DNA from 3 places in the Companilactobacillus muriivasis genome. Region 2 is predicted to be linked to each of the others. Evidence: predicted binding sites of a transcription regulator. Region 2 holds the regulator's gene; each other region holds the start of a gene.
The links. The regulator LexA, encoded in region 2, represses DNA repair genes until DNA is damaged. The targets are predictions, from matches to a motif close to CNAACANNTGTTNG.

Region 1 (2,285 bases), on a different contig from region 2:
ATTACTGGCTGTGTATATCCTGTCGATAATTGGTTATTCTGGGGGAAACCTCTTTTATGACAGTTTCTTAACTGATGTGGCGGACAATAAGAAGATGGATTCGTTGTCATCCAATGGATATGCGTATGGATATCTAGGCGGAGTGATAGCATTCATTCTTTTCCTAGTTTTACAGTTAACTAGCGGTTTTGGAATGCTATCGAGTTATGGCGTAGCGCGCTGGAGTTTTCTATTGGCAGCGTTATGGTGGATAATTTTCTTCATTCCACTTTTGAAAAATGTTCAACAAGTTTATTCATTACCAGAAAATCCACATCCAATAACATCAAGTTTCAAACGAGTTTGGGCAACGGTGACACATTTACGAAAGTATAAAGCAGCTGCTTGGTTCTTGATTGCATACTTCTTCTACATTGATGGAGTTGATACAATTTTTACAATGGCAACGTCAATCGGAATGGACATGGGAATTACCACGACAACCTTGATGATTGTTTTACTAGTCGTTCAATTAGTAGCCTTTCCGTTTTCTATTTTGTACGGCTGGATTGCCAATCATTTTTCAGCAAGAAAAGGAATTTTATTAGCAATTATTTTGTATTTTGGAATCTGTTTGTATGCCTTGAAGTTAACCACAACGGTAGATTTCTGGATTTTGGCAGTCTTAGTCGGAACGAGTCAGGGTGGAATACAAGCCTTGAGTAGATCGTACTTTGGTAAGCTAATTCCGAAAGAATCAGGAAGTGAGTTCTTTGGATTCTATAACATTTTAGGAAAATTCTCAGCCGTTATGGGTCCAGTACTAGTAGGAATAGTGACACAGATAACAGGAAAATCAACAATAGGTGCTGCATCATTGAGCATTTTGTTCTTGATAGGTTTGGTAATTTTCTTAATGTTGCCACGATTAACTGCAGAGAAATGATGACCTTTAAGTCTATTTGAATGAATAGATAAATATTTGTCGCGTTAATATTTCAACCGAGGCTCGAGACCGCTCTTTGGCTCGTACTGTACCGCACAGCAGATGAATACTCTCAGCTCTGGAAACGGTAAACTTAAACATTTTGATCAATAAGTAAAAATATGGCGAAAATATGTTCGCTATGGTAATATAGAGCCAGCGAAATAAGCCGGTATTAATTACATCTAATTCATAACAAAATTAGATGTATTTTTTAGCTTAAAGAGGGGGTAAGTCGTCTGTGATAGATAGAATTACTGATAATAAATTTGATTTGGTTTCAAAATATGCTCCTGCTGGTGACCAAGCACAAGCAATTGAGACAATTGACAAGGATTTTAAAGCTGGTGACAAAGAAGTCATTTTGGAAGGTGCCACTGGTACTGGTAAAACTTTTACAATGGCCAATGTCATTAAAGATTTGAATAAACCAACGTTGATTATTTCACATAATAAAACTTTGGCGGGTCAATTATATGGTGAAATGAAAGAATTTTTCCCCAATAATGCTGTTGAATACTTTGTTAGTTATTATGATTACTATCAACCAGAGGCTTATGTGCCTTCTAGTGATACCTATATTGAAAAAGATTCTAGTATCAATGATGAAATTGATAAGTTGCGCCACTCGGCGACAAGTTCACTTTTGGAACGTAACGATGTAATTGTGATTGCCTCCGTTTCATGTATCTTTGGTTTAGGTGATCCAAGAGAATATGCGGACAGTATTATTTCATTGCATGTCGGTGAACAAATTGCCCGTGATAAATTATTAGAAGAATTAGTCGAAAATCAATTTGAACGTAACGATATTGACTTCCAACGTGGTAGATTTCGTGTTCGTGGCGACGTTGTGGATATCTTCCCAGCTTCACGTGACGATAATGCCATTCGTGTGGAATTTTTTGGTGACGAAATTGATCGAATCATCGAAATGGATGCTTTAACAGGTGAAGTTAAAGGTTCAATGGACCATATCGGAATTTTCCCAGCGACTCACTTTATGATTAGTGATTCTAAGATGGAAGAGGCACTCACTCGAATCCAAGACGAGATGGATGTACAAGTTAAGAAGTTTACTAAAGAGGGTAAGTTACTTGAGGCTCAACGTATCAAGCAGCGTACTGAATATGATATCGAAATGATGCGTGAGATGGGTTATACATCTGGTATTGAAAATTATTCACGCCACATGGAAGGCCGAGCTGAAGGTGAACCACCATTTACTTTGCTTGATTTCTTCCCCAAAGATTTCAATATTATGATTGATGAATCACACGTTACCATGCCACAGATTCGTGGTATGTATAATGGTGATCGT
Region 2 (2,285 bases):
TCCCGGAAGTAATGCCAACGCTGTTAAAGAATTAGTTATTTCATTAATGATTGCGACAGCTAGAAATCTTTTTGAAGCTCATAATTATTCAGACGAACATACCGAAGCTGATGTTTCTCAACGAACTGAAAAGGATAAAACTAAGTTCAATGGTACTGAATTAGCAGGCAAACGCTTAGCAGTTATCGGTTTAGGAAATGTTGGTTCATTAGTTGCCAACGCTGCCTTGGCGTTAGGAATGAAAGTAATTGGTTATGATCCATATTTGTCAGCCAATGCGGCATGGAGAATCAATAATCGCGTTAAAAGAGTGGATTCAATCAAAAATGCTGTGAAGAGTGCTGATTTTGTCACCGTCCATGTACCTAAGAATAATGAAACAATAGGTTTGTTAGGTACGAAAGAAATTACTGAGATGAAAGATGGTGCCGTGTTATTAAATTATTCAAGAATCGGCATTGTCGATAATAAAGCAGCCGTTAAAGCAATTCGCAGTCAAAAAATCAGCCATTACTGTACAGATTTTGGCGAGCCAATCATTGCTGATCAAAAAAGAATTACAATCACACCCCATATTGGAGGCTCAACGTTAGAAGCGGAAACAAACGGAGCTGTTCAGGGAGCTACTACCGTGATGAATTACCTTGAAGAAGGCGATACAACACATTGTGTGAATTTACCAAATATGCAAGTACCATTTGAAACAGCGTACCGAGTGACCGTAATTCACCAAAATGTTCCTAACATGGTCGGACAAATCAGTACTCAAATTGCCAATCGAGAAATCAATATCGAAAATATGGCGAATGCCGCTAAAGAAAAAGTCGCGTATACGATTATTGATGTTGATGATTTGCAAGGTAAGGACCAAGATGCTTTAATAACAGCGTTGGAAAGTATTAAGGAAGTTTATAAGGTAAGAGTGATTAAACATAAGTAATGGTTATAGTTACAATTTATTAAATATGATTGTTTATATAATAAGCAATAAAAGAGTCGGAAGGACTGGGAACATTCACCAGCTGTGGGTGTGGCGTTATGGCTTCAGCCATTACACCACCGGACGTGTTTGGAGACTTACCGGGTTTTGGTAAGGCTTCAAACCGAGGCTCGAGACCGTACTGTGGCTCGGGCCGGTCCGCATAGCAGGTGAATGTTCTCAGTCCTGGAGACGGCAAAACAAAAAAACCACCCTTATTCGAGTGGTTTCCTTTTAAAATATTTGTGAACGATATAATCCAACAACTTTACCAATGATTTCAACATTGTCCAAAATAATTGGATCCATTGTATCGTTTTCAGGTTGTAGGCGGTAATGTCCATTTTCTTGATAGAATCTCTTACATGTAGTTTCAATATCTTCAGTCATGGCAATAATAATTTCACCGTTATTAGCAAAATTTTGTTCGTGTACAATAACATGGTCGCCATCAAAAATTCCGGCATTGATCATACTTTCGCCGTGAATTTCCAACATAAATAATTCACCAGACTCACGAGTAAGGTCAGGTGGGATTGGGAAATATCCATCAGGATTTCTTTCAGCAGTAATAGGTTGACCGGCAGCAACGGCACCTAAAATAGGAATTTGTTTGGATTTGATACCAATTGAATTAAGACCAGCACCAGTAAGCTCAATAGCACGGGGCTTTGTAGGGTCTCTTTGGATAAATCCTTTTTTCTCAAGACGAGATAGGTGACCATGAACCGTTGACGTTGAAGAGAGATCTACGGCTTCGCAAATTTCTCTAACAGTTGGCGGATATCCATGTTCATCTAAATAATCATAAATACATTGTAAAATTTGTGACTGTTTAGAGCCTTCAGCTTTTGACATTAGAACACCTCATTGTTAATATCTTAAATAGATTGTATCAAAATTTGAATACAACTTCAAACAAGTGTTCGATTGTATCGAGGGGAATTGGAATAATGAACGAACAAGAAGAATTGCTCAAGAAAATTAACGAACTAGCTCATAAGGCTAAAAACGGTACTATTACTAAGGAAGAAGAAGATCAACAGGCACAATTACGTAAAGAATACTTGAAGAACTTCCGTGCCGCATTTAAGTCCCAATTAGAGATGACACAGGTCTATGATAAAGCAGGAAATGAAGTAACTCCTGAAAAAGTTCGAGAAATTCAACGGAAAAAAGGATTACGTGACGATTAGACTTTCAATTGTCTAACTTTTTTTGTAATATTAATAGTTGTATGGAAAGGGTGAGAACATAAATGGGAATCACAATAGTTGTTGGCGTTATAGCTTTGCTAGTTGGATTA
Region 3 (2,285 bases), 250 kb from region 2:
CCAGGTTTCTTGGCTACTTTCTTCTTAGTAGTTTTCTTTGACTTCGAAACCTTAGTAGTTTGACTGAATGGACCAGTTTTGGTCATCTTCATCCCGCCGATGCCGCCACCAGCTAGTAAAAGAATTACGATAATAGTCCAGAACCACCACCGTTTATAAAAATGCTTCTTTTTATGTTTTAAAGAACGGCGAAATTCCGCTCTTGTAGGCAAATTATTGTTAAAGTTCATAATCGACCCCCTCCCCGAATTGATAACGCTTTACTATTATTCTATCAGTAACGAGGGATTATATGACTTTTATAAGCAAATTTTTACGATTATTTTATATTTTATTTCAACTTTTTATAGATAGATTATTTTTGTGAATAATAAATCCGGTATAACTCGTGGTGTGTGCTTTTTGTGTGTAAGTCAGTCTGAATCGAAAAAAATAGCCCATAATCAATCGATTATGAACTAGGAAAATTACTTATGAGATTTTTCTTGAGCTTCACGTTGCTGTTTTTTATACCGTAATCCAATTGGGACGAGGTTTTCTTGACCCTTCAAAAGTCGCTTGATATTAGGAATATGACGATAATAAATAATGACAGTAACAATTGCAGCGACGGCTGTTAGGATCCAATCGTGTAAGAATAGTGTCGCAATCGTAAAGAACAGAACGGTTGTAAGACTAGCTACACTGACCATACTTGTGATATATACGATTGAAGCTAAAACGATAAAGCAAATCACGAATAGTAGGGGATTATAGGCAAGCAAGATACCGGCACTAGTGGCAACGGCCTTACCGCCTCGGAATTTCAAGAAAATTGAGTAGCAGTGTCCAATAACGGCACAGATTCCGACAAAAAGAATTAGATGACGATCTAGTCCAAAGAAGACAGGCATCAATGCACCCAGAGTTCCTTTTAAGATATCAATCACTAAAACGACTGTTCCAGCGACTTTACCAAGAACTCGGTAAGCATTAGTTGTTCCGACATTTCCACTCCCGTACTCAAAAATATTTTTGTGGAAAAATACTTTTGCTATTATATAAGCGGTTGGAAATGAGCCAATTAGATAGGCTAAAATTACACAAATGAGAAGTTTCATTAAAAAATCACTCTCTCAGCTTTATTTTTTGGTATATTGTAACTCTATGGTGTTTTAACAAGAATTATAAATACCAACCTAGACATTATCCACTATTTTACCTGAAATTAAAAGATTTCTCTTGAATACGAACGTATATTCGTATATCGTTGATAGTGTTATAATACTAGAATATCGGATTTGTAGTAAATGAAAAGGAATGATATAAATGCCAAAATCATCTTATGATGATTCGTCAATTCAAATCCTTGAAGGATTAGAAGCTGTACGAAAAAGACCTGGTATGTACATTGGTTCCACTGATTCACGTGGATTACATCACCTTGTCTATGAAATCGTTGATAATGCGGTCGATGAAGCTTTATCAGGATTTGGTAAAGAGATCAATGTCACAATCAACAAAGATAGCAGCATTACGGTAGTTGACCATGGACGTGGGATGCCAACAGGGATGCATGCTTCTGGTAAGCCAACAATTGAAGTTATCCTAACAGTACTTCATGCTGGTGGTAAATTCTCAGAAAATAGTTACAAAACGTCTGGTGGTCTGCACGGTGTAGGTTCATCAGTTGTTAATGCTTTGTCAGAGTGGATGACAGTTCGTGTTGTTCGTGAAGGTAAAGTATACGAAGAACGTTTTGAAAAAGGTGGACACCCAGTTGGAACTTTGAAAAAGACTGGTACTACCAAAGAAGGTAGTGGAACAACAATTAGCTTTAAGCCTGATAAAACTATTTTTCAGACGACAAAGTTTAATTACGATACCTTAGCAGAACGTTTACGTGAGTCAGCATTCTTGCTCAAGGGTGTTAAGTTCACTATCACTGACAAACGTGGCGAAGAAGAGAAACAGGATGTTTTCCATTATGAAGATGGGATTCAATCATTCGTTAAGTATTTGAACGAGGACAAAGATACACTTGGTGGCATCTTCTATATTGAAGGTGAGAATTCCCAAATCGAAATCGAGTTCTCTGGTCAATACAACGATGGTTATTCTGAAAACATTATCTCCTTCGTTAATAACGTTCGTACTGCTGATGGTGGGACGCACGAAGCTGGAATGAAGTCTGGTTTAACAAAAGCTTTCAACGACTATGCTCGTAAAGTTGGCTTATTGAAGGAAAATAGTAAGAACCTCGAGGGTAGTGATGTCCGTGAAGGTCTTTCAGCTATTATTTCCGT

Region 1: uvrB (excinuclease ABC subunit UvrB) is a predicted target of LexA. The motif match lies at 1,091-1,104, and genes of this name have one in related genera.
Region 3: parE (DNA topoisomerase IV subunit B) is a predicted target of LexA. The motif match lies at 1,229-1,242, and genes of this name have one in related genera.

What each region holds. Positions count from the first base shown of each region.
Region 1 is NZ_BTTQ01000007.1:53,272-55,556, reverse strand. It holds gene AAA923_RS08680 (MFS transporter) at 1-925, shown strand, start outside; gene uvrB (excinuclease ABC subunit UvrB) at 1,206-2,285, shown strand, end outside.
Region 2 is NZ_BTTQ01000001.1:247,613-249,897, forward strand. It holds gene AAA923_RS01295 (phosphoglycerate dehydrogenase) at 1-940, shown strand, start outside; gene lexA (transcriptional repressor LexA) at 1,214-1,837, opposite strand; gene AAA923_RS01305 (DUF896 domain-containing protein) at 1,933-2,175, shown strand; gene AAA923_RS01310 (YneF family protein) at 2,238-2,285, shown strand, end outside.
Region 3 is NZ_BTTQ01000001.1:502,310-504,594, reverse strand. It holds gene AAA923_RS02490 (DUF3862 domain-containing protein) at 1-230, opposite strand, end outside; gene plsY (glycerol-3-phosphate 1-O-acyltransferase PlsY) at 468-1,100, opposite strand; gene parE (DNA topoisomerase IV subunit B) at 1,309-2,285, shown strand, end outside.